DNA from 4 places in the Enterobacter nematophilus genome. Region 4 is predicted to be linked to each of the others. Evidence: predicted binding sites of a transcription regulator. Region 4 holds the regulator's gene; each other region holds the start of a gene.

Region 1 (7,834 bases), on a different contig from region 4:
ACATGCTCGATTTTCTCCCCTTCCGTCAGCAGCCGCATCGCTTCGTTGATATAGGGTGCCAGAATACGGTTGACGTAGAAGCCAGCCTTGTCCGCGACCACAATCGGGGTTTTACCCTGTTTTTTCGCCAGCTTCACCACGGTGGCGATGGTCTGCGGGCTGGTCGTGGCGTGCGGAATCACCTCCACCAGCGGCATTTTTTCGACAGGACTGAAAAAGTGCAGACCAATGACCTGCTCCGGACGAGCAGCTTTCGCCGCGATATCGCCAATTGGTAAAGACGAGGTGTTTGAGGCGAAAATGGTGTGCGGCGCGCAGTGCTGCTCCACGTCAGCCACCATCTGCTGCTTAAGCGCCAGGTCTTCAAATACGGCTTCAATCACCAGATCCCGGTGCGCAAAACCGCTGTAATCCGTCGTGCCGGAGATCGTCGCCAGGGTTTTATCACGCTCGCTTGCCTTGATATGGCGGCGTTTGACCTTCCGATCAAGGTTCTGCCAGCTGTACTGCAGCGCGTGGTTGATGCCCTTCGCGTTGATGTCTTTGATACGCACGGGCAATTTGCCTTTGCTGGCGGTAACAAACGCGATGCCGCCGCCCATCAGCCCACCGCCCAGCACGCCAACGGCGCGCAGCGGAGCAGGCTCTGCCTCGCTGCCCGGGTCTTTTTTCACCTCAGTACTGGCGAAGAAGATGCTGCGCAGCGCCTGCGACTGCGGCGTCATCGCCAGTTCGCCAAAAGCTTTAGCTTCAGCGGCATAGCCGCTGCTGCTTCCCTGCGACAACCCTGTTTCAATCACTTCCAGAATGCGCTTTGCCGCCGGGTAGTTGCCTTTGGTTTTTTGCTCGGTTTTTTTGCCCACCATGTTGAACAGGAGCGCGCGCCCCAGTGGCCCTGCCAGCACGCGCTCGCGCACGGGGAGAGGACGTTTTGTCTGACGTCCCTTCAGCGCCAGTTCAACGGCAGCGTCCAGTAAAATGGTGTGCGGAACGACGTCGTCAACCAACCCCACTTTCAGCGCCTGACGGGGGCGTAGCTGCTTGCCGGTTAAGATCATCTCCAGGGCAGTGCTAACCCCAACCAGACGCGGCAGACGCTGTGTTCCACCCGATCCCGGCAGCAGGCCTAGCTGCACTTCCGGCAACCCTAAAACGGTTTTCGCATCGTCGGTGCAGATACGGCTGTGACAGGCCAGGGCCAGCTCCAGCCCGCCCCCCAGGCAGGCACCGTGGATCGCGGCAATAACCGGGACCGGCAGGGCGTTGATTTCAGCCATTACCTGCTGGCCCTGACGCGCCAGGTCTTCTGCTTCCTGGGCGCTTTTCGCTCGGGCGATCATGTTGATATCGGCCCCGGCAATAAAGTTGTCCGGCTTGGCCGAGATAAAAACCAGACCACGAATCGCTTTATTTTCGCGGATCTGCTTGAGCATGGCGCGAACCTGAGTGCCAAATTCAGCCTTCAGGGTATTCATCTTTTCATCAGGCACATCAATAGTGATAATCGCGACGTTATCGAGGCGAACCGTCAGATTAAATGCAGATGGCATATCCATTATTCAGCCTCCAGAACCATTGCTGCGCCAAGACCGCCCGCCGCGCAGGCGGTGACGAGACCAAACCCGCCGCCGCGGCGGCGTAGCTCGTGTAATGTTTGGGTGATCATACGCGCGCCCGTGGCTGCAAACGGATGGCCGTAGGCGATAGAACCACCCAGCACGTTGAATTTACTCTGATCCACTTCGCCGGTGGCATGGGCGCGGCCCAGCACGTCGCGCGCAAAACGCTCGCTTGCCAGCAGCTGGACGTTTGCGAGGGTTTGCGCGGCAAAGGCTTCGTGCATATCAATCAGGGTTAAATCCGCCAGCGTCAGCCCCGCGCGATCCAGCGCCAGCGGCGTGGACCACGCCGGACCTAACAGCATGTCCTGCCAGACATCAATGGCGGTGAAGGCATAGCTGCGCAAATAGCCCAGCGGCGTGATGCCCAGCTCTTTGGCACGCGACTCCGTCATCAGGATCACCGCAGCAGCACCATCGGTCAGCGGCGTACTGTTGGCCGCCGTCACGGTGCCGTGTTTGCGGTCAAACGCCGGGCGCAGTTTGGCGTAATCCGCCAGCGTCGAGGTGCCACGAATATTGTTGTCTTCTGTAAGAGGCTCTCGATAGGGAGGCGTGTAGGCGGTCATGACCTCGTCGGTGAGTTTGCCCTCCGACCAGGCTTTCGCAGCCAGCTGATGCGAGCGATGCGCCAGCGCATCCTGCTGCTCGCGGGTGATACCGTAGGTTTTCGCCATCTGCTCGGCGGTATCGCCCATGCGCAGGCCGGTGGAGTATTCCGCTACGGCAGGCGGCACGGGCATGAGATCGCGCAGGCGTAAACGCGAGAAGAGTTTGAGCTTCGCACCGGTGGTGCGGGCTTTATTGGCATCCACCAGAATACGGGCCAGCTTTTTACTGACCCCAATCGGCAGTACGGAGGAAGAATCGGCGCCGCCTGCGATCCCGGCGCGAATGGTGCCCGCCATCAGACTTTCCGCCACGTTTGCCACCGCCTGGAAGCTGGTCGCGCACGCGCGGCTGACGCTGTAGGCATCGGTATGAACGTTCATGCCGGTACCGAGAACAATTTCCCGCGCAATGTTGGGGGCTTCAGGCATCTGCACCACCTGGCCGAAGACCAGCTGCTCGATGACCTCAGGCGGAATTTCGCTGCGAGCCAGCATCTCACCCACTACCATTTTCCCCAGATCGACAGCCGGTATACCGTGAAACGCCGTCGCCTGACGCGCAAACGGCGTACGCAGACCGCTGACAATGGCAATGCGGTCACCTTGTCGGGTGATTAGCGGTAATGCCTGACTCATAACCTTCCCCTGTGAAAAAATTTTACATGAACATGAAGTGGTCTGACCTGATAACAGTCTTAACCATTTTTTTACATTCAGCCAATCAGGGAAGCATAAAAATGCGAGGTAAAACACAGAGAAGAAAAAGAAAATGCCGAGGATAAAAGCAAAACGGTAACCCGTAGGTTACCGTTTTTAGTGCTTGCGCCCTCTCACGTGGGAGAGGGTTGGGATGAGGGCACCAGACCGCAGGAATTAACGCAGACCCAGCTGGAAAATCAGCGTTTCAGCTTCGCAGGCAAACACAAAGTCGATATCCAGCTTCACGCCACCGTCCACTTCCGTGAAGGTAGATTTGATTTCACACGGATCGGACTCCACATCACGCGCGCGCTTGCTCAGCGCGGCCAGCGTCTCTTCGGCTTCGGCGCGGTTGGTGAACACACGGCTGTAAGACGCGGTGCAATCGGTGTTGTCCATGATGGTGCCAACATCCATACAGCAGCAAACCGGGGTTTCATCAGCACTGCATTTACTCATAGCTCAATTTCCTCTGTATTCGCGCAGAGCGCGAGATAAACACGATGCTGATATTTTACGCCCCAGCGCTGGCTCTCTCCAGCCGTTAATGGCGCAAAATCGGATAAGTGACCGATATCACACTAAAAAATGATCTAAAACAAAAACCACCCTTTTGAGTGAGCCGCGATGGTCACAATTTTGCCAACCAGATCTCGTTTCAAGAAACATGTTTGAAAATATTAATAAACAAACTTGCAACATTCAGGCTGGTCGGACCTATACTCTGGCCACTGGTCTGATTTGTCTGTCATACCTCAGACCCTACACTTCGCGCTCCTGTTACGGTATGTAACAATTATTGAATAAAAATAACTCAATGAGGTTATGGTCATGAGCCAGAAAACCCTGTTCAACAAGACTGCGCTGGCAGTCGCAGTGGCAATCGTCTCTACTTCCGCCTGGTCAGCGGGCTTTCAGCTAAACGAATTTTCTTCCTCTGGCCTTGGCCGTGCGTATTCAGGGGAAGGTGCAATCGCTGATGATGCTGGTAACGCAAGCCGTAACCCTGCATTAATCATGATGTTCGATCGCCCGACCTTCTCTGCTGGTGCGGTGTATATCGATCCTGATGTCAACATTTCCGGCACGTCACCTTCTGGTGCGAGCCTGAAAGCAGATAACATTGCGCCAACGGCGTGGGTACCTAACCTGCACTTCGTTGCTCCAATCAATGAACAGTTTGGCTGGGGCGCATCCGTCACGTCTAACTATGGCCTTGCTACCGAGTTCAACAACAACTACCCGGCAGGCGAATACGGCGGTAAAACAGACCTGACAACGCTGAACCTGAACCTGAGCGGTGCTTATCGTCTGAACGACAGCTGGAGCTTCGGCCTGGGCTTTGATGCCGTCTACGCTGATGCAAAAATTGAGCGTTACTCCGGTGAACAAACGGCTCGCCTGCCGAAAAACAGCAACAAAATTGCCAGCCTGAAGGGCGATGAGTGGGGCTATGGCTGGAACGCCGGTATCCTGTACGAGCTGGACAAAAACAACCGCTGGGGCCTGACCTATCGTTCCGAAGTGAAAATTGACTTCGACGGCGATTACAAGAGCGGCATCCTGGCGCCGGTCAACAACCTGGTTCCAGGCGCGGGCACCACTATCCCGTGGGGGACTTCCGGTCAAACTGTCCCTGGCTCACTGTCGCTGCATCTGCCTGAAATGTGGGAAGTCTCCGGTTACAACCGCGTTGCGCCACAGTGGGCTATTCACTATAGCCTGGCCTATACCAGCTGGAGCCAGTTCCAGGAGCTGAAAGCGACCGGCACCAACGGTCAAACGCTGTTCTATAAGGACGAGAGCTTCCACGACGCCTATCGCATTGCGTTGGGTACCACCTATTATATGGATGACAACTGGACGTTCCGTACCGGCATCGCATTCGATGATAGCCCGGTACCGGCTGATAAGCGCTCCATCTCCATTCCGGATCAGGACCGCTTCTGGGTGAGTGCTGGCGCAACCTACGCGTTCAACGAGAATGCTTCTGTCGATGCGGGCGTTTCTTATATGCATGGTCAGAAAGTGACCTTCAAGGAAGGCCCGTACGAGTTTACCTCTGAAGGTAAAGCCTGGCTGTTCGGTACTAACTTCAACTACGCGTTCTAATCGCGCAGGGATCAAAAAAGGTGAGCGTTGCTCACCTTTTTTATTTATTCCGAATCAATATCTTTGAGTTCGTTTTCAATAGCCTTCGCGTTTGGATTATCTTCCGGCTTCAGCTTGCCGCCGTTGGCGATAAAGTCATGATTCTGGAAGTACGCTTCACGCACCATAATGTACGGATCGGACGACTGGCGCAGCAGGCCGTCTGAATCAAGCAGTTGCGCGCGGGTTTCAATCCCCTCCACCGTCCATTTACCAATCGACAGCGGCCAGGTCAGCCACGACAGAACCGGATACAGCGTATCCACCATATCGCCGCCATCATCACGAACGGTGAAGCTGCCATAGAACGGCAGATGAACGTAAGGGCCGTAACCGACGCCATAATGCCCCAGCGTACTGCCGAAACGGTGCGGCTGTTCACGCTGCAGTTTCGGGTTTGCCATACCTGCGACATCGATAAAGCCGCCCATCCCCAGCAGGGAGTTCAGGAAGAAGCGCGTAAAGTGCACCATCCCCTGATACGGATCGCCCTGCAGGAAATAGTTGACCATCACCGCAGGCTCTTCCAGGTTACTGGTAAAATTGCTTAACCCGTTACGCGCGGGCTGTGGAACGTAATCGCGCCATGCTACTGCCACCGGGCGAACCACGTACGGGTCCAGCACGTTGTAGTTAAAGCTATACATAGAACGGTTAAATCCTTCGAGAGGATCGGAGCGTCCCGTTTGCTCCCCGGAGCTGGCGCAGCCCACAAGCATCGTCGCGCCCAGCGCAAGCGCCGACAGCCGAAGTTTCATAAATATCTCCCTGTGCAGTATGGCTATCGTTGATTGCCATCCGTAACGGAGCATCTGGCGCTCCGTCTGAAAACGTGCAAGTGATTGTAACAGCACGTTTACCGATGTCTATGAGTACAATTACGGGCAGTAATCACCGTGACTCTGATCTCAGCATAGCCGGACTTTTGGAATTCGTTTCGCTGGCAATTTTATAATGTCTTTGAACGAGATGTATCACCTTTGTTGTCATTCCCGCCAATTTAAGAGCATCCCCACAGGCATCCCGATAAAAGCCGCTACGCTTAAAAGAAAGATCAACCTCCGGGAGCAGATATGAAAGAAGTGGATGAAGACAAAATTGGCGAAAATAATGAGGAACATGAAATCGAAAGCGAGGAGAAAGCGCGCGGTGAGGAGATAGAGATTGATGAGGATCGCCTCCCCTCCCGTGCGATGGCCATCCACGAACATATACGCCAGGACGGCGAAAAGGAGATGGAGCGCGATGCCATGGCCCTCTTCTGGTCAGCTATCGCGGCGGGACTTTCAATGGGCGCCTCGCTGCTCGCGAAAGGGATATTTCATGTGCAGCTGGAGGGCGTGCCCGGCGGATTTTTACTGGAGAACCTCGGCTACACCTTCGGCTTTATTATCGTCATCATGGCCCGCCAGCAACTTTTTACTGAGAACACCGTGACCGCCGTTCTGCCGGTCATGCAAAACCCTACCCTCGGTAATTTCGGTTTATTGATGAGGCTCTGGAGCGTGGTTCTGCTGGGAAATATTATCGGCACGGGCATTGCGGCCTGGGCGTTCGAATATATGCCGATATTTGATGAGCCCACCCGGGACGCGTTTGTGAAGATCGGTATGGATGTCATGAAAAACACGCCGGTCGAAATGTTCTCTAATGCCATCATCTCCGGGTGGATTATCGCCACAATGGTGTGGATGTTCCCTTCTGCTGGTAGCGCTAAAATCGTGGTGATCATCCTGATGACCTGGCTGATTGCGCTGGCGGATACCACGCATATCGTGGTCGGTACCGTTGAGATACTCTACCTGGTCTTTAACGGCACGCTTCACTGGAGCGATTTTTTCTGGCCGTTCGCCATTCCGACGCTGGCAGGCAATATCTGCGGCGGAACGTTTATCTTTGCGCTGCTAAGCCATGCCCAAATCCGTAACGACATGTCGAATAAACGCAAAGCCGAGCTTAAGGCGCAGGCAAATAAGGATAAAGCGGCAAAAAAATCAACCTGAATGGTGACTCTTTGAGCAGTCAGGCGGCGATGCGCTTAACGCAAAGTGTAAATAACGCTATACTCGTGCCGCCTCGTCCCCTTAGTTAAATGGATATAACGAGCCCCTCCTAAGGGCTAGTTGCAGGTTCGATTCCTGCAGGGGACACTTCTATCTTCCTCTGTTTTCACCCACATTAGTCCGTTCGCTGCAAAAACTCATTGAGCTGAAGCATCCTGCTTTATTTGAGCATAACGCGCAGCCAGTTGCTTTAGATGCAGCTCAAGCTGGGTCTTTTCAGCTTCAGGGAGCGCATTTCCTGCAGGATATTGCGAGAGGCGCCTGAGCTGCTCTTCAGCGGGTATTGCATGGTTAAATGACTGCATAGTCGAAAAAACCACGGATTTAAGCTCACTTACGGTTATATATTTTCCTTTTTGCTCATCCAGATTACTCAGCCGATCACTCAGTTGCTGAAGCTTCATCATCCCCTGATACCAGCTGTTCATTGCGCCTACCGGCAACGCCGTCGCGTTAAACTTTTTTTGCCACTGTATTATCAGCACCTTAGCCTCTTCAGGTCGCAATGTCTGGAGTTGCTCTAACAGCTGAAGACTGTAAGCAATACTCCAGTCAGGCGGCAGTTTATCCAGCCGCGCAAGCTGCCGTTGCGTGTCTGAGATAAACGTGGCGGGTAACGTATCTCGCTGTAATAAAGCGTCCTGCTGAACGGGCGTAAGCACTTCAGGTAACGGTGCCGTAGAGGCAACGG
Region 2 (7,834 bases), on a different contig from region 4:
GCGATATTCGTATGCTGATTGCGGGCGCGCTGATGATATGTCTTTTAGCGATTGTGCTCGACTGGCTGCTGCACCGTCTGCAGGTAGTTCTGACTCCAAAGGGGATTCGATGATGATAAAACTGGAAAACCTCACCAAACAATTTTCACAGAAGCACGGCCAGACCTTTAAGGCCGTCGACAACGTCAACCTGAACGTGCCTGAAGGGGAAATGTGCGTCCTGCTCGGCCCGTCCGGCTGCGGGAAAACCACCACTCTAAAGATGATTAACCGCCTCATCACCCCAAGCAGCGGGAACATCCTGATTAACGGCGAGGACACCAGCGGGATGGACACCGTGACCCTGCGCCGCAACATTGGCTATGTGATCCAGCAGATTGGCCTGTTCCCGAACATGACCATTGAAGAGAACATCACCGTCGTGCCGCGCATGCTGGGCTGGGATAAAGCGCGGTGCAAAGCCCGCGCCGCAGAGCTGATGGATATGGTGGCGATGGATCCGCACAAGTTCCTCCACCGCTATCCGCGCGAGATGTCCGGCGGCCAGCAGCAGCGTATTGGCGTCATCCGCGCCCTGGCGGCGGATCCCCCGGTGCTGCTGATGGATGAACCGTTCGGCGCGGTAGACCCGATCAACCGTGAGGTGATCCAGAACCAGTTCCTGGAGATGCAGCGCAAGCTGAAAAAAACCGTCATGCTGGTGAGCCACGATATCGACGAAGCCCTGAAGCTCGGCGACCGCATTGCGGTATTCCGTCAGGGAAAAATCGTCCAGTGCGCCAGCCCGGATGAACTGCTGGCGAAACCGGCGAACGAGTTTGTCGGCTCGTTTGTCGGTCAGGACCGCACGCTGAAGCGCCTGCTGCTGGTCTCCGCGGGCGACGTCACCGACCAGCAGCCAACCATTACGGTGCGAGGCTCTACCCCGCTTCCTGACGCGTTTGCCACCATGGACGATAACGATATTCGGGCGATTACCGTGGTTGACGAGCACGGCAAGCCGCTGGGCTTTGTGAAGCGTCGCGAAGCGCGCAACGCCAGCGGTACCTGCGCCGACATCCTGCATCCGTTCCGCATGACCGGCAAGGCCGAGGACAACCTGCGCGTGGTGCTTTCCCGTCTGTATGAGAGTAACACAAGCTGGATGCCGATCGTGGACGAGGACGGGCGCTACAACGGCGAAATTTCGCAGGACTATATTGCCGAATACCTGAGCTCAGGGCGTACGCGCCGGGCGCTGAATATTCACAGCGACAGTTAATTTTCCGGCCGGGCATCGCCCGGCTTTTTCGCACGCATACCTTTTGCTAACCCCGCGATTTCCCGCCACAATATTGTATCGTCCCCGTTTAATTGCGACCCATGCAACGTCTTCACGTTTACCCCGACATCCGCGCGATGTTTCGCCGGCTGCTGATTGCCACCATTACCGGCGTGCTCGCCGCGCTGGCCGTTGCGGTGTTCCGCCACAGCATGTACCTGCTGGAGTGGCTGCTTCTGAGCAACGACAGCGGCAGCCTGGTGAATGCCGCCGCGTCGCTCTCTCCCTGGCGACGCGCGCTAACGCCTGCTCTTGGAGGGCTAGCTGCCGGATTGCTGCTCTGGGGATGGCAGCGCCTGACCGCCCAGCGTCCCCACGCGCCGACCGATTATATGGAAGCGCTGGAGACCGGCGACGGTCAGTTTGACTACTGCGCCAGCCTCGTTAAATCCCTTGCTTCGCTGCTGGTCGTTGCCAGCGGAAGCGCCATCGGTCGCGAAGGAGCCATGATCCTGCTTGCCGCCCTCGCCGCCTCCTTTTTCGCCCGTCGTTTTACGCCCAAATCCGAATGGAAGCTCTGGATCGCCTGTGGCGCCGCCGCCGGGATGGCCAGCGCCTACCATGCTCCCCTGGCCGGCAGCCTGTTCATCGCTGAGATTCTGTTTGGCACGCTAATGCTAGCCTCGCTCGGCCCCGTGGTGATTGCGGCGGTGGTCGCGCTTCTCACCACAAAACTCCTGGCACCGGGTGCCGGTACGCTCTACGAGGTCCATCTGAGCGGCATCCTCACCGCGACAGATTATGCTCTGCTGGTCGCAATGGGCCTGCTGGCAGGCCTCTGCGGACCGCTGCTGATGTGGCTAATGGCGTTCAGCCACGGGCTTTTTCTGCGCCTTAAGCTTTCGCCGCCGTGGCAGCTGGCGCTCGGCGGCTCGATCGTCGGGCTGCTTTCTCTTCTGACGCCGAAGGTGTGGGGGAACGGCTACAGCGTGGTTCAGGCTTTTCTTCTCGCCCCGCCGCTGCTCTCGGTGATTGCCGGGGTGTTTATCTGTAAATTGCTGGCGGTGCTGGCAAGCAGCGGTTCGGGGGCGCCGGGAGGGGTGTTTACGCCTACGCTGTTTGTCGGTATGGCTACGGGGATGCTGTTCGCGCAGCTTTTCGCGCTGTGGCTGCCGGGTTCTGAGACGGCGATGCTGCTGGGGCTGGCCGGGATGGCAACGCTGCTCGCCGCGACCACGCATGCGCCCATTATGTCGGCGCTGATGGTCTGTGAAATGACCGGGCAGTATTTTTTACTGCCCGGTTTACTGGTCGCCTGCGTGATGGCGTCCGTACTGTCGCGAACGTTACGCCACGACTCGATCTACGGTCAACACGCCACCGAGGGCAGAGAGATCGATGTACTGCGCTAGCTCGCGCTGCTCGGCGCGAGGCAGATAAGGCAGCTCGCCCACCAGCGGGCCGGGCAGCTTGGTGCTCAGCACGTCGATGATTTCAGCGTAGTGCGCGAGGCCCGGATTAATGCGGTTTGCCACCCAGCCAACCAGCGGCAGGCCGTCATTGGCAATCGCCTGCGCCGTCAGCAGCGCGTGGTTGATGCACCCTTCCTGGATACCCACCACCATCACTACCGGCAGCTGCTCCTGCACGACCCATTCAGACAGCGGGCGCAAATCATTCATCAGGCTGCGCCAGCCGCCCGTCCCTTCGACCACCACGTGATCGACCTGCTCGCTCAGGTTCGCCAGGCCGTCGGACAACAGGGGGTAATTGATCGGGCCGCTGTGCGCCACGCTGCTCTCCTCTTCGCTTAACGCAATAGGATTGACCGCGTGATAAGGCAGTTCCAGCGACGAGACGCTTTGCAGCACCAGGGCGTCTTTATTTCGCAATCCCTCTGGCGTCTCTTTACTCCCTTTTGCGACCGGTTTGTACCCTGCGACGCGTTTACCGCTTGCTGCCAGAGCCTGCAGCAATGCGCGGGATACAACGGTCTTGCCGACAGAGGTATCTGTACCAGTAACAAAGAAACGCTTAAGCATGACTCACTCCACCTCTTGGGTATGCTTCGAAAATATCAACCAGGTAAATAATTCAGTGGAGGAAGTCTACGGGATGCGTGCGCTACCCGGCTTGAGATAGCGCAATTTTTCTTACATCTGCGGAAAAGAGTTAACCCTGCAACAGGCGGATAAGCAGCGAGCCGTTGTACATGGCATCTTTGACCAGCGCCGCGCCGGCCATCGTGCCCTGGTTGGAAAACTGGGTACTTTCTACCGCAATATTTCTGCTGTAGGCGGGGAGCGACTGCTGCTGAATACAGGCCGTAATCGCCGGGAAAAGGATCTCCGCCGCCTGGCTGAGCGGTGAGCCAATCAGGATTTTTTGCGGATTGAAGAGGTTCACCATAATCGCCAGAATGCGGCCTACGTTATTTCCCACTCCGGTAATAATGTCCTTCGCCAGCAGATCCCCCTGACGCGCGGCGGCGCAGAGGGAATCCACCGTTAAGGGCTGGCCGTGAAGCGAGGAGCTCATGGACTGGCTGAGCCTCACCTGCGCCAGTTCGAGCACGCTTTCCACGCTGGCGATCGTCTCCAGACAGCCATGGTTCCCGCAGTAGCAGCGCTTACCGTACGGGTCGACCTGGGTGTGGCCAATTTCCACCAGGCTGCTGCTTCCGGCGTGGAGGAGCCGTCCGTCGGTGATCACCCCCGCCCCGACGTTATGATCGATGACCACCTGAATCACGTCCCGGGCACCGCGCGACGCGCCAAACAGCGCTTCCGCCATCGTCCAGGCGCTGATGTCGTGCTGAATATAGACCGGCACGCCGGTATGGTTTTCCAGCACTTCGCCCAGGGGCATCTCTTTAACATCGTCGTAAAACGGCATGCGGTGAACAATACCATTTTCGGTATCAATAATGCCGGGCATGGTGATGGCAATCGCCGTTAAGCGTTCAAGCCGCTGCTGATGGCGGATAAAGAAGCGATCGATATGGGAGACAATCGCATCAAGAAGCGGTTCCTCGGCGTTGAGCGGCAGCTCAAGCCGGTCTTCCACCACCAGCTTGCTGCTGAGGTCGCGCAGCGCAAGGAAGATCTCTCCGCGGCTGATGCGCAGCGAGAGGTAGTGCCAGGCTTCGGTCTCGACCACCAGGCCAACCGCCGGACGACCACGGCTGCCCGGCTCCTGAATTTCCGTCTCCTGGACCAGGTGCGCTTCCAGCATTTCGCGGACAATTTTGGTGATACTGGCGGGTGCCAGCTGTGCCAGGCGCGACAGATCGATACGCGAAACCGGACCAAGCTGATCAATCAGGCGATACACCGCGCCAGCGTTGGTCTGCTTAATCTGATCAATATGCCCTGGCTGACTATCAGCAACCACCTCGTACTCCCTTATTTTCGAGCTTCGAAATAAACTTTTGGCTATGGTGAAGCACTTCCATGGGTGTCGTCAAATATTTACTTAGCCATGTGATTTACCGCACATTTTTACCCGTTTTTCCCGGGAAATATCAGACCGCGGAGGCCTGGATTAACCGCTGTTTGAAGCGCTGCGCAGCATGACTCTGTTCGCGATGTTTTGACCACACCAGCCACATCTCCGAAACGGCATCCTCCTCGGCAATGGCCACCCAGCGCATTTCGCGCAGCTGTACCCGCTTAAAGGAGGCCGGGAGTATCGACACCCCAAGCCCGGCGGCGACCAGGCCGATAATGGTCATCGCCTCTCCCACCTCCTGGGTGATGACCGGGGCAAGATCGTAGCGGCGCATCAGCCCCAGAATATCGTCATACAAGCCCGTCCCGACCTGCGGGTCAAAAAAGACAAACGGCTCTTTTGCCAGCTCTGCCAGCGAAACCGCCGGACACGACGCCAGCGGGTGGTCGTTCGGGATCATGGCCATCAGCGGTTCGCGCAGGATCACCTCCCACGCCAGGGTGTCCGGCAGCTGGGTATTACGCATCAGCCCCAGATCGAGCGCGCCTTCGTTCAGCGGCGCAATCTGCTCGCGGGTATTAATTTCGCGCGTCTGAATATGCACGTCCGGAAAATGACGGCGGAATGACGATAGCGTCTGCGAGACGGCGCTGATAAACGGCGCGGACGAGGTAAACCCGATCCGCAGCTCTCCGGCTTCCCCAAGATAGAGCCGTTCCGCCCGGGCAGCGGCGTCGTCGACCATGCTCAGGATTTGCCGGCTGTCGATCAGAAACTGCTTACCCGCCGCCGTTAGGCTCACGCTGCGGTTGGTGCGGGCCAGAAGACGCGCCCCGACCTGCTGCTCGAGGATTTGAATCTGCTGGCTTAAGGGCGGCTGAGAAATATTCAGCCGCGCCGCCGCGCGGCCAAAATGCAGCTCCTCGGAGACGGCGACAAAGTAGCGAAGATGACGCAGCTCGATATTCATATTTTTAAAGTATCATTTGAGATTATTAATATATTAGACAGAATATTTACATTTTCCTACCCTGAACGTGTGGTCATACCCGTCACCAGAAATCACGGGGATGTTTAAGCAAGGAAACTGTGTGAGTCGTACATCTACCATTGATATCGATCCGGCCAGAGATATTAATGATTTGCCTGTAGCATCGCAGCCGGTTCAGTTCATCAAACGCGGTACCCCCCAGTTTATGCGCGTCACCCTGGCGCTCTTTTCCGCCGGTCTGGCAACGTTTGCCCTGCTCTACTGCGTTCAGCCGATCCTGCCCGTGCTCTCCCACGAGTTCGGCGTATCGCCCGCCAGCAGCAGCGTTTCGCTTTCCATTTCAACCGGGATGCTGGCAATTGGCCTGCTTTTTACCGGTCCGCTATCCGACGCCATTGGCCGTAAACCGGTGATGGTAACCGCCCTGATGCTGGCCTCGGTCTGTACGTTACTCTCCACGATGATGACCAGCTGGCACGGCATTTTGGTGATGCGCGCGCTGATCGGGCTATCGCTCAGCGGCGTGGCGGCAGTCGGGATGACCTATCTCAGCGAGGAGATCCACCCGAGCTTCGTTGCCTTTTCGATGGGGCTGTACATCAGCGGGAACTCGATTGGCGGCATGAGCGGGCGTCTGCTGAGCGGGGTGTTTACGGACTTCTTCAGCTGGCGCATTGCGCTGGCGGTGATCGGGTGCTTTGCGCTGGCATCGGCCCTGATGTTCTGGAAAATCCTGCCGGAGTCGCGCCATTTTCGCCCGACCTCTCTGCGCCCGAAAACGTTGTTTATCAACTTCCGCCTGCACTGGCGCGACAAAGGTTTACCGCGACTGTTTCTGATGGGATTCCTGCTGATGGGTTCCTTCGTGACGCTGTTTAACTATATTGGCTACCGGCTGATGCTCTCGCCGTGGCATCTGAATCAGGCCGTTGTGGGTTTGCTTTCCGTGGCCTATCTCACCGGCACGTGGAGCTCGCCGAAAGCCGGAGCGATGACGGCGCGCTTTGGCCGCGGGCCGGTGATGCTGGTTTTTACCGCGGTGATGCTGCTCGGCCTGCTGCTGACGCTCTTCTCTTCCCTGTGGCTTATCTTTGCCGGGATGCTGCTCTTCTCCGCAGGGTTCTTCGCCGCTCACTCGGTCGCCAGCAGCTGGATTGGCCCGCGCGCGCGTCGCGCCAAAGGACAGGCATCGTCGCTGTATCTGTTTAGCTATTATCTGGGCTCAAGCATCGCCGGGACGCTGGGCGGCGTGTTCTGGCATCACTACGGCTGGAACGGCGTGAGCGGGTTTATCGCGCTGATGCTGTGCGCGGCGCTGCTGGTGGGAGCAAGTCTTCATAAGCGTCTGAGATAGTAAGGGACTGATGCCCGGTAAGACGAGCGATCCCGATAAACGGCACCAGCGTACTGGTGCCGTTTCACGTTCAGGAATCCCAGGCCTGCTCTATCTTACCGGCTTCAAACTGCGGAGGCGGTTTTCGGAAGCGGCGCGTTAGCCATGCCAGGTAAAGAACCCCCAGTGCCGCCCAGATGAGGCCAAGCGTCAGGGACGTCGCTTCGAGGTTTATCCACAGCACGCCGACCGTTGCGGCACCAATGAGGGGCAGCAGGAAATAGTGGAGCCGATCTTTCCACGTTTTGTTCAGCCCTTTACGCCGCCAGAAATGGTTGTACACCGAGAGATTAACAAACGTAAACGCCACCAGCGCGCCAAAGTTGATCAGCGCCGTCGCGGTCACGAGATCAAAGTACAGGGCCGACAGCGCCACTATCCCTACCATAATGACGTTCAGGGCCGGCGTGCGCCACTTCGGATGCACGTAGCCAAACACCCGCTCCGGGAAGACGTTGTCACGCCCCATCACGTACAACAAGCGTGAGACGCTGGCGTGCGAGGCCAGGCCTGAAGCGAGCGTATTCACAAAGGTGGTGCACAGAAACACCGACTGGAAGAGCTTGCCGCCCACGTACAGCGCAATTTCCGGCAGCGCGGCGTCCGGGTTCTTGAAGCGCGCGATCGTCGGGAAAAAGAGCTGCATGAAAAACGAGGCAATAATAAATATCAGCCCGCCATACAGTGCGGTCAGGAAAATGGCTTTGGGAATAACCCGCGCCGCGTTTGGCGTCTCTTC
Region 3 (7,834 bases), on a different contig from region 4:
AGCCGACCTACCGGCTCGGTCACCTGTGGCGGCGCTTGCCAGTGCTTGAGTTTTTCCTGATAAATATCCAGTTCTTCAAGCAGTTGGGTAAAGTAACGACGGCGTTTGTCGTCACTGCTGGCGGAAAGCACATGGTCGGCGGTACGACGCAGCTGACGGTGGAAGGCCGAGAGATCGTCGTTGATCGGCACCGGCGCGTTACGCAGACGCTGGTGCGCGATGATCATGGTTAACGCCAGGCGGAACTTCGCAACGTCGCCCGGGAACTTGTTCAGCAGTAAAAACAGCTGCTGATAGAGCGCGGGCAGGTGGTTCTCTTTACGACGCGCGGTATTGGTGGTCATCGACGACACGGCAGCCGATACAAACTGGTTCAACAGCACGCGCCCCGTGCGCGCCTGCGAGTTATCGCGCACCAGCAGAATCACCATCATCGCCAGGAAACAGCCCACCAGCTGACCCAGCGCGCTGTCGAGGAACTGGCTGAAGTGGAAGGTCATCGGGTTATCCAGCACGATGATGTTAATCGTACTCGCCAGCGCCCCCAGCGATCCCAGGCGGCGCTTTTGCACTTCAATGCCGATAAAGAACGCCATCACCGCCAGGCTAATACAGAGCAGCAGCATGCTCTGCTGCGTCGACGGGATGATGACCAGGAAATAGAGCGCGCCAATCGGCAGCGCGGCGATGGTGCCGTAGAGGAAATCAATGGCGACCATGCGCGGGTTAGGCAGACGCATCGCCAGCGCGGTCACGACGGCAATCATTACCATCGCGCCGCTGCCGGACGTCCAGCCCGTCCACAGCCAGAACAGCGTGCCGAGCATGCAGGCAAGCGTGGTACGCCAGAAGTTGACCATCGCGTGATGGCGCTCGGCTGATTCCGCCTTGATCACCACTTCGCCCTGGAGCACCTCTTCTTCCGCCGCGCTGATTTTGGTGTTACTGATTACACCGCGCTTCAGCAGCAGATAGCGCGTCGCGGCGCCAACCCAGGTATAGATGGTTACCGGCGTGTCGCGCTCCCCGGTCCAGGCAATCACCCGGCGCATGCGCTTAAGCTGCTTATGCACGTCCTGCACGGTCTCTACCGGCTCGGCAAACAGCTCGCGGAACGTATCGGTGACCGCTTCCGGGCGGGTGTTCTGGATGAGATAGGTTTCGCACGCCTGGGTAATCAGCGTTAAGGAGACGGTATTGAGGGCTTTAAGGCGACGATTCGCCCGCGCCCAGCGCGACGACTCCATATTGAGGTTGCTGCGCATCCCTTCCAGGGCCTGCGTACGGCGTACCAGCCCGCTCCAGGCTTTATCCACCTCTTCGCTGTCGCCGTGTTTAATGCACAGCTGCATCAGCTGGTACTGGGCAACGATCAGCGCGTCCAGCTCGCGATCCACCTCTTGCTTGATCGAGCGCGGAGAGAAAAGCAGATCAGCCACGATCGCGCAGACAATACCAATCACAATTTCGCTGCAGCGCTCCACGGCAAACTGCGGCGCGAGAAGCGGTTCGCTTTGGATGGTGATGACAATGATCAGCGCGGTATAGCCCGCCAGCCCCCAGGCGTAGGAGTTCTCGACTTTCACCAGAGACGAGATCCAGGTGCAGAAACCCGCCCAGATGCAGCAGACCATGAGCATCAGCAGCGGCGTGCGGATCATCAGAATAATAATGGTCAGCGCCGCGAAGCAGCCGATAAAGGTCCCGATGATACGCAGCATCCCGCGATAGCGGATCGCGCCAGAGTAGGGTTCCCCGCCCGCGGCGAAGGCTGGGCCCGCTGCGACAATCGCAGCGGTGAGCACCGCCCAGCGAGGGGTTTCAAGCTGGAAGTGGAAGCCAACGAACAGCGCAAGCACGATGGCGCACGCCAGCTTCACGGCGAAGCGAATGTGCTGGCTGGCGATGGAAAAGATACCCATGGCGATTAACCAAACTCGCGCAGGCGATGGGCAATTTTACGGAAGAGGGAGTCCTGGCTGGCATCCCGGTCTTTTTCTCCGGTGATCACCACCGTCGCCGTGGTACCCGCTGGCCACAGGTTGCCCTGCTGCTCATCGAGATGAATACGTACCGGCACGCGCTGCGCCAGACGCACCCACTCCAGGTTAGAATCCACCGTCGCCATCCCTTTGGCATCGTTAGAGCTGCTGGAGTTGGTTACCCCTGCGGCGACGCTGTCAACGGTACCTTTAAAGACGCGGTTGCTGCCAAGCGGCGTGACTTCTGCGCGATAACCCGGACGGACGCCCTCCAGCTTGGTCTCTTCCATATAGGCGAGCACGTAGAAGGAGTTTTGTTTAACCAGCGCCACGGCAGTTGAGCCGCGGGTAATGAATTCCCCGGCATAGACGTTGAGGTTGGTCACCCAGCCATCGGCTGGCGCGCGGATCACGGTACGCTCCAGGTCGAGCTTCGCCAGATCGCGAGTTGCCTGCGCTTTCGCCAGCTGGTGCAGCACGGTTTGCAGCACGTTGTTGGACTGGTCAATCTCTTCACGGGACATGGCCTGAACGCCCAGCTGGTTGCGGCGGCCAGCCTCACGGCGTTTCTCCGCGGCCAGCGCCTGGTAATAGGCTACGTCTGCTTCTGCTTCCTCCAGCGCCTTCTGATAGCGAGGCTGGTCGATGGTAAACAGGACCTGATCTTTCTTCACCAGCTGGTTATCGTGAACGTTAACCGCCGTGATAAGGCCGGCCACGTCGGGGGCAATAGCCACCACATCGGCGCTGAAGCGCGCGTCACGCGTCCACGGTGATTCGGTGTAATAAACCCAGGCGCGAAAAATAGCGATGAACGCGAGGATAACCAGCGCCATGGTAATGGCGGTGCGGGAGATTTTTCTTGTTAGCGTTTTCACATCAACCTCAGACAAACATGCGCGATATCAGGTAAAACAGGCAGCAATACAGCGCGGTATTGAACAATGCAGGGTGCCAGACGAAATCGTAGATCCCGGTCGGGACCAGCACCTTGCGCACCAGCCAGAAGATCGCCAGTGATAAAAGAAGCTCGAAAAATATCGGTGGGAACGACAGACCGAACACCACGATAACGGGAAACAGACTCATGTTGACCTTGATAAGAGAGAGTGCAGGCTTCAGAATTTTTAAGCGCACGCCATCGCAGGAGAGCAAGAAACGCAGGGCGAGAATGGTGCAGCCGTTATGTAATTAATAATATATTAACGTAACTGTTATGCTGTTATCTATCATATGTGATCTAAATCACTTTTAAGCCAGAGTGAACAATGGAACGTTTAAAACGCATGTCCGTCTTCGCCAAAGTGGTTGAACTCGGCTCCTTTACCGCCGCCGCGCGCCAGCTTCAGATGAGCGTCTCATCCATCAGCCAGACGGTGTCCAAACTGGAAGATGAGCTTCAGGTTAAGCTGCTCAACCGCAGCACCCGCAGCATCGGGCTGACGGAAGCCGGTAAAATTTACTATCAGGGCTGTCGCCGCATGCTGCATGAAGTGCAGGATGTTCACGAACAGCTTTATGCCTTTAACAACACGCCGATCGGCACCCTGCGCATAGGGTGTTCTTCAACTATGGCACAAAATGTTCTCGCTGCCATGACGGCGGACATGCTGAAAGAGTACCCTGGGCTTACCGTCAATCTGGTGACGGGCATTCCTGCGCCGGACCTGATTGCCGATGGATTAGACGTGGTGATCCGCGTTGGCGCATTGCAGGATTCCAGCCTGTTCTCGCGCAGGCTGGGCAGCATGCCGATGGTGGTCTGCGCCTCGAAGAGCTATCTGGCACAGTACGGCGTGCCGGAGAAACCTGCCGATCTCGCTAACCACTCGTGGCTGGAGTACAGCGTCCGCCCCGATAATGAGTTTGAACTGATAGCCCCGGAAGGGATCTCCACCAGGCTTCTGCCAGAAGGCCGGTTCGTCACCAACGATCCGATGACCATCTCCCGCTGGCTGGTGGCCGGCGCCGGGATCGCCTACGTGCCGCTGATGTGGGTGATCAATGAGATCAACAGCGGCGTGCTGGAGATCCTCTTCCCGCGCTACCAGTCCGATCCGCGCCCGGTCTACGCCCTGTATACCGAAAAGGACAAGCTGCCGCTGAAGGTGCAGGTGTGTATTAACTATCTGACGGACTATTTTGTGGACGTGGCGGAGCTGTTTCAGGGGATGCGGGGGAGAAGGAAAGAGTAGGCTTTTCCCTCACCCCGGCCCTCTCCCCAAAGGGGCGAGGGGGAAAAGACCGCACGGGGCAGTCCCCTCTCCCCGTTGGGGAGAGGGTTAGGGTGAGGGGGGGAGGAAAAATTACGCCGTGCCGCCCACCGTCAGGTTATCAACCTTCAGCGTTGGCTGACCCACGCCAACCGGCAGGCTCTGGCCTTCTTTACCGCAAACACCCACGCCGTTATCCAGCTTCAGATCGTTACCGACCATGGAAATCTGCTGCATGGCTTCAATGCCGGAGCCAATGAGGGTTGCACCCTTCACCGCTTTGGTCACTTTGCCTTTCTCGATCAGATACGCTTCTGAGGTGGAGAAAACAAACTTACCGGAGGTGATGTCCACCTGGCCGCCGCCAAAGTTTGGCGCAAAGATACCGTAATCCACGGATTCGATAATCTCCTGCGGCGTGGATTTGCCCGGCAGCATATAGGTGTTGGTCATGCGCGGCATCGGCAGGTGCGCGTAGGATTCACGACGGCCGTTACCCGTCGGCGCTACGCCCATCAGGCGCGCGTTGAGTTTGTCCTGCATGTAGCCTTTCAGCACGCCGTTTTCGATCAGCACGTTGTACTGGCCTGGCGTACCTTCATCGTCGATAGAAATTGAGCCGCGGCGGTCAGGCATAGTGCCATCATCCACTACGGTGCACAGCTCAGAGGAGACGAGCTGACCCATCTGGCCGCTGAATACGGACGTCCCGCGACGGTTAAAATCGCCTTCCAGACCGTGGCCCACCGCTTCGTGCAGCAGCACGCCCGGCCAGCCTGCGCCCAGCACCACCGGGAATGTCCCGGCCGGCGCCGCAACAGCATTAAGATTCACCAGCGCCATGCGCACGGCTTCTTTAGCCCACGCGTCAGCGCGCGCTTCGCCGTCAACGTCGCCCAGGAACCAGTCATAGCCGAAACGACCGCCGCCGCCGCTTGAGCCGCGCTCGCGTTTGCCGTTGTCATCGACCTGCACGCTGATGGAGAGACGCACCAGCGGACGTACATCGGCCGCCAGCGTACCGTCCGTTGCCGCCACCAGAATCAGTTCATACACACCGCTCAGGCTGGCGGAAACTTCCTGCACGCGTTTGTCGGCGGCGCGCGCCACTTTGTCCACGCGGCGCAGAATGTCCAGCTTCTCTTCGCGGGTCATGCTCTGCAGCGGGTCGATGCTGGTATAAAGCGCGGAGTGCTGCACTTCACCCAGGGTTTTCACGCGACCGTCGCCGGTATCGCGCACAATGGTACGCGCGGCCTGAGCGCTCTGCTCAAGCGCGGCCAGGCTAATCTGGTCGGCATAGGCAAAACCGGTTTTTTCGCCGCTGATGGCGCGCACGCCGACGCCCTGGTCGATGTTATATGAGCCATCTTTGATGATGCTGTCTTCTAAAACCCAGGATTCGTGATAGCTCGACTGGAAATAGAGATCGCCGTAGTCGAGACGGCGTTCGGTCAGTTGACCAAGAATGGAGAACAGGTCCTGATGGCTCAGGCCGTTCGCTGCGAGCAAATGTTCACTTACCAGGTTCAGACTCATCGTATTGCTACTCGTTCGTTGCCGCCCGTGGCGGTATAAAGATCGTATTTATTGAGAGTGAGGCAATTACCAGCCCACGTCAAATCATTGCTGTGCATCTTTGCGCGGCTGGCGCAGCACCTCGTTAATCTGCGGTTTATCCACCGGGCCGGTAATGCGGTAGCGCAGAATGGAGACCTTGCTCCACAGCGGCCCCAGCACTTTACTGGCGGCAAACACCGCCGCACCGACAATCGGGTTCACCACAAAGGCCGCCGCCACGCCCACGCTTGCGGAAATTTCCGGCGCCACCACGGCTTCCATATCCAGCTCGCGACGCACGAGGTTGACAGAGCCTTTCATGGCGATGTCCGCTTCCAGCCCATCCACCAGCGTGTCGTCCGTATGCAGAACGCCGTCCTTGATCCACGCCGTACTGCGGATGGAGTCATAGTAGAAACCTTCGCTGAAGGTGTCGCTGAAATCGAAGCGCAGCTTGCGCAGCAGCGCATCAAAACTCAGCAGGCGCAGGATCTGCCCGGCGCGCCCCGTGCTGACGTCGGCGATTTCACCTTTGCCAAAGTGGGTTTTCAGAATACCGTTCAGAGACGCTTCGTCCGGCGTCCACGGCGCGGCGCGCCAGTGAAGATCGTAATTAACGTTAAACGAGGAGCCGCGCAGCGGCGTGCTGATGCCAAAGAAGTTGGCCGCCGCATCCAGCTTGTTGCCTTTAATGTCGCCCTTCAGGGACGTGCGCTGCTCGCCCGGCTTGTTCACCCATTCCCCGCCCGCCGTCATGCGGCCAAAGCCGGTATCGATCAACCCGCCGGAGAGCTTAAGCGTATTCCCCTGAATGGCAAAATCACCGTCGATACGGCCGTACTTTTGCCCCCACAGCCAGCACTCCGCGCAGCGCAGCTGCAGATCGGGCCAGCCGCTAAAATCGACGCGGGTGGTATTACTCAGTGGGGATGTATTCGCCGGTTTATCTTTACTCGCGGCGGCCGGGTTGTAGTAGAGATAGCGGATCGCTGCCTGCCACGGCGCATTATTGCGCATGGTCAGCGTGCCGTTGATCTCCCGGCCCTGAGCCTCCACTTTTGAGCCGTTAGCGGTTGGCTGGGAGACAATGCTCAGGTTGTTCCACTGCTGTCCGCCCAGCATCAGCGACGGCGTGCGTACGGTAATGATCTGCGGGAACTGGGCGGCTTCATCAACGTTTTGCCCAACGCCTTTCTGGAACAGCGCCAGCCACTCAGCGCCATCCATCGGCGGGAGATTCAGCTCAACGCCCGCATGCTCAGGCAACGGCGGCGTGGTTTTGCTGTCCGTCGTCCAGATGGCTTTGTCGAGGGTAAGCTTGCGGTTAAGCAGCCAGCGGCTGTTAAAGTGGTTTGTTCCGCCCGCGCTTCCGGTCAGCGCGAAGCTCTCCAGATTGCCATCCACGTTAAGCTTCACCGGCAGCGGCTGTCCGGCCTGTTTATCCAGCGGCGCGGGCAGCTGGCTTTGAATATTCTTCAGGTCGCCCGTGATGTCGACCTTATACTTTGCCCCGGCGTGATAAGGCAGGTCGATGGCCACTTTGCCCTGCCAGGCGACCGCGCCCGCCACTGACGCCTCAATCGGCTTCGGCAGGACGTCCATACGCGACGGCTGCCAGTTGCCGCCCAGATTGACGGCCACCTGATAAGCCTTTTGCCCCTCGGCTGTTGAGAAGTCGATATTTACCGGCTGATTAAACCAGCTGGCGGTAAGCGGCTCGCTTTTCAAATTACCGTTCACAAAGCTGAACTGTCCGCTGAGATTTTTCAGGGTGCTATCAAGCGGTTTAATGTACAGGCTGTTGTTCTTCAGACGGACGTCACCTTTGGCGGTGGTCATCTCACCGTCCAGCGGGATATCAAGATGTAAGCGAGCATTCACATCGCCATCGAGCTGGAGCTGCTGAAGGGTCGCCGCCAGCGACTCTTTGAGTGGAGTCTCCTCAAAGTACGGTCCCACCGCTTTCCCGGGGCCGTTGATGTCGGCATCAATCAGCAGCTTCTCTTTTGAGTAGTCCGGGATGTTGGCCGTCAGGTTGCTGGCCGTTACGCCGCCCAGCGCGACGCTGTCCGCCTTCAT
Region 4 (7,834 bases):
AATGGCCTGCTGATCGGCTTCCAGCGCGTCGTGGGCGTTCTGCCTCAGCAGCCCGCTCTGCCACTGCGGCCACAGCCAGACCATCCCGCCAAAGGCGATCAGGCAGCCAATCAGCGTGTCGATCAGCCGGGCAACGATGAACTGTTCGCCGTTAAGCGTAAGCAGCTGCAGGGTGTATACCGCCGTCACCGTAAAGCCCACCATCGCCCAGCCGTAGTTTTTGCGAATGATGAGATAGCTTACCAGGGTGATCGCCAGCATGCCTGCCAGGGTATAGCCCTCTGGCACGTGAAAGTGCAGCGTCACGCCCGCAATGATCAGCCCCGCCATCGTGCCGCCTGCCCGGTGCAGAATGCGCACTCGCGTGGCGCCATAGCCGTTCTGGGTAACAAACAGCACGGTCATTAAGATCCAGTACGGTTTCGGCAGGTGGAGCGCTATGCCCATCAGGCTGGCGATACTGAGCATGACGCTAATTCTTGCGGCGTTGCGCAGGGCGGAAGATTTCAGAGACAGGTAGCTTCTCAGCGCCGGCAGCAGCGGCAGACGTTTTTGTTTATCCGCCATCAGGTCACGGGGATAAAGCGGTCGCTGGGTGCGCAGCACGCGGGCGATGCGGCTGAAGTGCCAGGCAGCGAACTGGCCGACCGGGTTATCCGGGTGCTGGCGGGCAATTTTCTCCAGCGCGCCGAGCTGTTTGTCCATGTTAAAGCGCGTGGGGTAACGGTGGTAGAGAATATCATCGGCCAGCACCCGCAGGCGCGCGGAGACGGTCTGCGCGTTCCAGCGGATCACCGCTTCGGCATGGCTGCGCTCAACCAGCTTTTGCACCTCCTGCGGGTGGTGAAGGCTAACGGAGATATGCTCCTGAAGGTCCAGCCCCACCTGGAAGGTGCGCAGCAGCCGTTTATATTCGTGGTTCTTGTTGGCGGCGAGCATATGCAGCTGCTGATAGCACTGGCTTATCAGATCCACCACCTTTTGCTGGCGCGTCAGCAGCGGCGGTAAGGATTTTTCCGGATCGGTATGCTGGGTGAGCAGGGTGTATTTGGCTTCGCAGTAATCCGCAAGCTGCACGTAGAGCAGGCTCAGCGATTCGCGCAGCGGCTGCTCCCGCCACAGCCAGAACCAGAACCAGTTAAACAGCCCGTACCACAGCGTGCCGAGGGCGTAGATCAGCAGCGGCTCCCACACGGGCATATTCCCGGCGAGGCTCAGGGTGAAGATGGCCGCAATGAGTGACGCGGGAAGCAGACGGGCATGGAGCGAACTGATTTCGGCGGTGACGCCGAGGGTCATCGCCAGCACGGTCAGGATCAGCGGCAGGGGAATATCGCGAGCCAGCAGAAGCTGCACCGCGAGGCTACAGCCTGCAAACAGCGAACCGCCAATTATCAGGCGTTTGAAAAAGCGTTTATGGGGCGTATCCAGACCGGCAATGTTGCAGCAGGCGGGCACGAGGGAAAACAGCAAGCCCTGCTGAAGATGTCCCAGGATCAGGCCCACGGCCACGGGAAGACACAACACCAGCGTTTGTCGCAGTGCGTAGTTAACTTCCGGGTGATATATCAGCCTGCGCCACATGGGGAAAAGAGACAAAAACGGCGTGACACCTCGCGATGGCACGCCGTTTGAGCAGGATTAACGGGTTCCGTAAACCACGATGGTTTTACCGTGGGCGGAGATCAGGTTTTGATCTTCCAGCATTTTCAGGATACGGCCCACGGTTTCGCGGGAGCAACCGACGATCTGACCAATTTCCTGACGGGTAATTTTAATTTGCATGCCGTCCGGGTGGGTCATCGCGTCTGGCTGTTTCGCCAGGTTCAGCAGGGTCTGCGCGATGCGGCCGGTCACGTCCAGGAAGGCGAGGTTACCCACTTTCTCTGACGTCACCTGCAGACGGCGCGCCATCTGGGAAGAAAGACGCATCAGGATGTCAGGGTTTACCTGAATCAGTTGACGGAATTTCTTATAAGAAATTTCAGCCACTTCACATGCTGTCTTTGCACGAACCCAGGCGCTACGTTCCTGGCCTTCTTCAAACAGGCCCAGTTCACCGATAAAATCGCCCTGGTTCAGATAAGAAAGGATCATCTCTTTGCCTTCCTCATCTTTGATCAGCACTGCCACCGAGCCTTTGACGATGTAATACAACGTTTCCGCTTTTTCACCCTGGTGAATCAGCGTGCTCTTCGATGGGTACTTATGAATGTGGCAATGAGACAAGAACCATTCGAGAGTCGGGTCTGTTTGCGGTTTGCCAAGCACCATGCGCTGTTATCCTCTGTTATAAGCTGTCACCAGAGTCATCAGATGCATCCGGACTCTGGGGTTGCAATCGAATTCTTACCCATACCCTGGGAAGTCGGCTGTCGTAACGTTTCGCAGCCAGTAAAGTTTGATGTCCTCTGCATACATGTGTAACGTCAATGTATTACTGTAGCATCCTGAGTGTTTTAGCATAGCTTTCGCCGCGTGTCTCCTGGTGTCTCGCTTCAGCATGATGCAGGTCGCCTTCCATTGCGAGAAATGTAACGCACGCGTAATCTGTCACCAAAAATGCAACGTTGGAGTTAATGAATATGCAAGCGCGCGTGAAGTGGGTTGAAGGTTTAACGTTCCTGGGCGAGTCCGCGTCAGGACACCAGATTTTGATGGATGGTAACTCCGGCGATAAAGCGCCGAGCCCAATGGAAATGGTGCTGATGGCGGCAGGTGGATGCAGCGCGATCGACGTGGTGTCGATTCTGCAAAAAGGTCGTCATGACGTGACGGATTGCGAGGTTAAACTCACCTCAGAACGTCGCGAAGAGGCGCCGCGCCTGTTCACCCACATTAATCTGCACTTTGTTGTTACCGGGAAAGCGCTGAAAGACGCGGCGGTTTCACGCGCGGTGGATCTCTCTGCCGAGAAATACTGCTCTGTGGCGTTAATGCTGGAGAAAGCGGTAAAAATCACCCATTCGTATGAAGTGATCGAGGCGTGATTCATGGGGCATCGTGCGTGTTGATGCCCTCATCCTAACCCTCTCCCACGGGGAGAGGGAACATGTTTACGGAATCTGCTTCCCTTCCATCAGTCGCTGAACCAGCGGCGTCATGATGAGCTCCATCGCCAGCCCCATTTTTCCGCCCGGCACCACTAACGTATTCATGTGCGAAATAAATGAGCCCTGCAGCATCGCCAGCAGCCAGGGGTAATCAATGCCGTCAAGATTGCGGAAGTGGATCACCACAAAGCTCTCATCCAGCGACGGGATGCTTTTCGCCGCGAACGGATTGGAGGTGTCCACCGTCGGCACGCGCTGGAAGTTAATGTGGGTTCGGGAGAACTGCGGCGTGAGGTAATTGATGTAGTCTTCCATGGAGCGCACTACCGAGTCCATCACCGCCTCGCGCGAATGGCCGCGCTCGCTCATGTCACGCGTCAGCTTCTGGATCCACTCCAGGTTAACGATCGGCACCACACCGACCAGCAGATCCACATGGCGCGCCACGTCGTGCTGAGGCGTGACCACGCCGCCGTGCAGTCCTTCATAAAACAGCACGTCGGTGGGTTCCGGCAGCGGTTGCCAGGGGGTAAAGGTGCCCGGCACCTGGTTCCACGGTACGGCTTCATCGTAGGTGTGCAGATATTTGCGGGACTGCCCGGTACCGCTCTGCCCGTATTCGCGGAAGGTTTGCTCCAGAAGGCCGAAATCATTGGCTTCCGGGCCGAAGTAGCTGATGTGTTTACCCAGATCGCGCGCCTTGCGGATCGCCATGTCCATCTCAGGCCGCGTATAGCGGTGAAAGCTGTCGCCTTCGACCTCCGCCGAACGGAGATTCAGCTGGGCGAAAATCTTGCGAAAAGCGAGGCTGGTGGTGGTGGTTCCCGCACCACTCGAGCCCGTAACGGCAATAATGGGATGTCTGGCAGACATAGCAACTCCCTGACTGAAAAGGTTGGAAGATCAGCCGTGAAACGCGTTGCGGGGCATGATATTGACCGTCTCATGCAGTTCTGACCACACCAGCACCACGTCGCCGCTTTTCAGCTGGCGTTTTACATCGTTGACCTTTTGCTCAAGCGAACGCTCATGTTCACCATAATCGGTGCCTTCGCGTAATACAAAGCTTTCAATCAGATTATCGAGCGTTTCGGGAGCCAGATCCTGCCAGGGAATGATCATTTTGCACCGTCCAGATAAGGAGTAAGCCAGTCAGGAATTCGCGCTTCCAGCCACATTTTCGGCCTGCGCAGCGTGCCGCCGATGAAACCCACGTGGCCGCCATGTTCGGTCAGCTGGTAGTGAACGTTGTCAGGCAGGAATTCCTGTGCGGGAATAGAATGATGATCCATGAACGGGTCATCTTTAGCGTGAATAATCAGCGTCGGCTGCGTGATTTTGCTGAGCAGCGGCATAGCGCTGCACTGTCGGTAATAGTCGATAGCATCGGCGAAGCCGTGAATTTTGGCGGTGATCAGATCGTCAAACTCGCGGATGCGGCGCACCTTTTTCAGCTGGCGCAGGCTTACCGGCAGGGTATCCGGATAGGCCTTCAGCTTGCGCGCCGCGTTGGCTTTCAGCAGGTTGAGCAGATAGCGCTGATAGACGCGAGAAAAGCCTTTTTCCATGTGGTAGCTGCACTGCTCCAGCATAAACGGTGCGGAGACAATGACGGCGGCATTCAGCGGTACGCTGTCGCCCTCTTTGGCCAGCAGGCAGGCCAGCATATTTCCGCCGAGCGAATAGCCCACCGCCGCCGTCGGCACGGTGCCGAAATTATCCCGCAGCCAGTGCAAGAACCAGGTGCCATCTTCGGTTTCACCCGAGTGATAGATGCGTTTCTGGCGATTCGGCTCACCGCTGCATCCTCGAAAGTGCATCACCACGCCGAGCCAGCCGCGCGCTTTTGCCGCCTGGATTAACCCATGTGCATAGGGGCTGTGCAGACTGCCTTCCAGACCGTGAAACACCACCAGGCGGGGTTTATGGCGCGCCTGTTCGGGATCTTCGCTCCAGGCGAGATCCAGAAAATCACCGTCCGGCAAATCCAGCCGCTGCCAGTGCGGAGTGAACTGCACCTTGCGGCGAATCAGGCGCGGCAGCATGGTTTGCAGGTGGGGGTTAGCCACGCCGCGCATGGGCACGAACTCGGTGCTGTCTTCGGCCGCAAAGTCGAAGTCTGAGGGAATGATTTGGGTCATAAGGGCGATGCTGATTCTTGTCAGAAATTTACTATACCTTCCGAATTGTACCCCGTTTAGCCTGGTTTTCCGAACCATGAACTGATCCCGATCACAAATATTTACCTTGATTATTACTCTCAGGCTAATGATTCCTCTCTACGCTTAATTGATGCCTTTTCCGCCAGGGTGCAGACTTTACTCAGCGTTAAGCAAATCAAAATGATGTGCTGAATCAGGAGGTTAATAATGTTATCTGGGCAAATACCCACCCGGCAATGGAACACCCGACGCAGCGAAAAAGCGCGTCGTCTGGCTTCCGTACCGGTGCAGGGCAAGGTTCTGCCAACCGGCGACCTTGTCGCCATGCTGGAAAAACTGATCGCACCAGGCGATAAGGTCGTTCTGGAAGGCAACAACCAGAAGCAGGCGGATTTTCTTTCCCGCTCGCTGGCCGAAGTGAACCCGCAAATCGTGCATGACCTGCACATGATCATGCCAAGCGTTGGCCGCAGTGAACATCTGGATATCTTTGAGAAGGGCATTGCCCGTAAGCTGGACTTCTCCTTCTCCGGCACGCAGAGCCTGCGAATCTCCCAGCTGCTGGAGGATGGTCAACTCGAAATCGGCGCCATTCATACCTATATCGAACTGTATTCACGTCTCTACGTCGACCTTTCACCAAACGTGGCGCTGATTGCCGGGTTTAAAGCAGACCGTAAAGGCAATCTCTACACCGGGGCGAGCACCGAAGATACCCCGGCGCTGGTAGAGGCCGCCGCGTTCCACGATGGGATCGTCATCGCACAGGTAAACGAGCTGGTGGACGACGAGTGCGACCTGCCGCGCGTCGATATCCCAGGCTCCTGGATTGACTACGTGGTGGTGGCCGACAAGCCGTTCTTTATCGAACCGCTGTTTACCCGCGACCCGCGCCTGATCAAACAGGAACACATCCTGATGGCGATGATGGCCATCAAAGGCATCTACGCTGAACATCAGGTGCAGTCCCTGAACCATGGCATTGGTTTTAACACCGCGGCAATCGAGCTGCTGCTGCCCACCTACGGCGAACAGCTCGGCCTGAAGGGCAAAATCTGTAAACACTGGACGTTGAACCCGCACCCGACGCTGATCCCGGCGATTGAAAGTGGCTGGGTGGAGAGCGTGCACTGCTTCGGCGGCGAGCTGGGGATGGAAGAGTACATCCGCGCCCGTCCGGACGTGTTCTTCACCGGTGCTGACGGCTCCATGCGCTCCAACCGCGCCTTCTGCCAGCTGGCGGGCCAGTACGCCGTGGATATGTTTATCGGCTCAACCCTGCAGGTGGATGGTTACGCCAACTCCTCAACGGTGACTCGCGGTCGCCTCTCCGGCTTCGGCGGCGCGCCGAACATGGGCCATGACCCACACGGTCGTCGCCACGCCACCCCGGCCTGGCTGAATATGATCACCGAACCAGACCCGATGCAGCGCGGTAAAAAGCTGGTCGTGCAGATGGTGGAAACTTTCCAGGCAGGCGTGAAGCCGACCTTCGTGGAAAAACTCGATGCCGTAGACGTGGCGAAAGCCTCCGGCATGCCGCTGGCACCGGTGATGATTTACGGCGATGACGTCACCCACGTGCTGACGGAAGAGGGTATTGCCTACCTTTACCGGGCAAAAGATCTGGAAGAGCGTCGTGCTATGGTCGCGGCCGTGGCGGGTATTACCGATATCGGTCTGGGCGTGGACGCCAGACGCGTGGCGGAACTGCGCCAGAGCGGCAAGGTCGTGTACCCGGAAGACATGGGGATTCGCCGTACCGATGCCACCCGCTCTCTGCTGGCGGCGGGCAGCGTGGCTGACCTCGTTGAGTGGTCCGGTGGTCTCTACAACCCACCTGCGAAATTCCGGAGCTGGTAATGACACTTCTGCCCCAGATTCAGGTTGAAGGCGGTGCCGAATGGCTGGCGCGAACCGCCACGCAGTGTCTGATTGACGAAGCGCGTTTAAGCCCGAAACCCGGTCTGGTGGACAGCCGGGGAAACGGCGCGCACCACGATTTATCCCTTGCGTTGATGGAGCGCTCCGCGCACAGCCTGACCTCCACCTTTCAGGCGCTGGCGCAGCAGAGCTGGCGGCGTCCGGCGGATATTGCCCTCAGGCAAACCGTTGGCCGCCTTGGCCGCGAAGGCGAACGGCAGATGATGATCGCCACCGACGGCGTGAATACGCACCGTGGCGCAATCTGGGCGCTGGGGCTGCTGGTGAGCGCGGTGGCGATGCTGGGCGGCGACGCCCGCGCGCAAACCGTCGCTAACACCGCCGCGCAGCTGGCGAAACTCCCGGACGACGCGGCGCCGAAGGTGTTCAGTAAGGGGTTACGCGCCACGCACCGCTACCGCGTGCCGGGCGCACGGGAAGAGGCTCAGCAGGCGTTTCCGCACGTTATGCAGCGCGCGCTGCCGCAGCTTCGCCTCAGCCGTCTCAACGGCAGCAGCGAAACGAACGCCAGACTCGACGCGCTGATGGCAATCATGACCTCGCTCACCGATACCTGCGTGCTATCGCGCGCCGGAATGGAGGGGCTGGACGCCATGCAGAACGGCGCCCGGGCGGTACTGAACGCCGGAGGATGCGCAACGCTCGCGGGGCAGCAGGCGCTGGCGCGGTTAGATC

The links. The regulator CRP, encoded in region 4, controls carbon source genes, mostly activating them, when cyclic AMP is high. The targets are predictions, from matches to a motif close to ATGTGANNNNNNTCACAT.
Region 1: the regulator CRP is predicted to act here: its motif matches at 3,494-3,511, upstream of OSH03_RS06875 (YfcZ/YiiS family protein).
Region 2: the regulator CRP is predicted to act here: its motif matches at 4,742-4,759, upstream of mlc (sugar metabolism global transcriptional regulator Mlc).
Region 3: the regulator CRP is predicted to act here: its motif matches at 3,216-3,233, upstream of aaeR (HTH-type transcriptional activator AaeR).

The regions. Positions count from the first base shown of each region.
Region 1 is NZ_JAPKNE010000002.1:20,232-28,065, reverse strand. It holds gene fadJ (fatty acid oxidation complex subunit alpha FadJ) at 1-1,556, opposite strand, end outside; gene fadI (acetyl-CoA C-acyltransferase FadI) at 1,556-2,866, opposite strand; gene OSH03_RS06875 (YfcZ/YiiS family protein) at 3,104-3,388, opposite strand; gene fadL (long-chain fatty acid transporter FadL) at 3,761-5,041, shown strand; gene mlaA (phospholipid-binding lipoprotein MlaA) at 5,086-5,838, opposite strand; gene OSH03_RS06860 (formate/nitrite transporter family protein) at 6,154-7,083, shown strand; tRNA gene OSH03_RS06855 (tRNA-Arg) at 7,159-7,230, shown strand; gene OSH03_RS06850 (VasL domain-containing protein) at 7,281-7,834, opposite strand, start outside.
Region 2 is NZ_JAPKNE010000001.1:465,662-473,495, forward strand. It holds gene osmW (osmoprotectant ABC transporter permease OsmW) at 1-113, shown strand, start outside; gene osmV (osmoprotectant ABC transporter ATP-binding protein OsmV) at 113-1,261, shown strand; gene clcB (voltage-gated ClC-type chloride channel ClcB) at 1,363-2,673, shown strand; gene bioD (dethiobiotin synthase) at 2,608-3,303, opposite strand; gene mlc (sugar metabolism global transcriptional regulator Mlc) at 3,434-4,654, opposite strand; gene OSH03_RS02165 (LysR family transcriptional regulator) at 4,785-5,681, opposite strand; gene OSH03_RS02170 (MFS transporter) at 5,803-7,056, shown strand; gene OSH03_RS02175 (APC family permease) at 7,127-7,834, opposite strand, start outside.
Region 3 is NZ_JAPKNE010000003.1:32,587-40,420, reverse strand. It holds gene aaeB (p-hydroxybenzoic acid efflux pump subunit AaeB) at 1-1,922, opposite strand, end outside; gene aaeA (p-hydroxybenzoic acid efflux pump subunit AaeA) at 1,928-2,860, opposite strand; gene aaeX (p-hydroxybenzoic acid efflux pump operon protein AaeX) at 2,868-3,071, opposite strand; gene aaeR (HTH-type transcriptional activator AaeR) at 3,251-4,177, shown strand; gene tldD (metalloprotease TldD) at 4,289-5,734, opposite strand; gene yhdP (AsmA2 domain-containing protein YhdP) at 5,819-7,834, opposite strand, start outside.
Region 4 is NZ_JAPKNE010000008.1:17,764-25,597, reverse strand. It holds gene OSH03_RS18000 (YccS/YhfK family putative transporter) at 1-1,584, opposite strand, end outside; gene crp (cAMP-activated global transcriptional regulator CRP) at 1,642-2,274, opposite strand; gene OSH03_RS17990 (OsmC family protein) at 2,586-2,990, shown strand; gene OSH03_RS17985 (phosphoribulokinase) at 3,057-3,926, opposite strand; gene OSH03_RS17980 (YheU family protein) at 3,957-4,175, opposite strand; gene OSH03_RS17975 (hydrolase) at 4,172-5,194, opposite strand; gene mdcA (malonate decarboxylase subunit alpha) at 5,423-7,078, shown strand; gene OSH03_RS17965 (triphosphoribosyl-dephospho-CoA synthase) at 7,078-7,834, shown strand, end outside.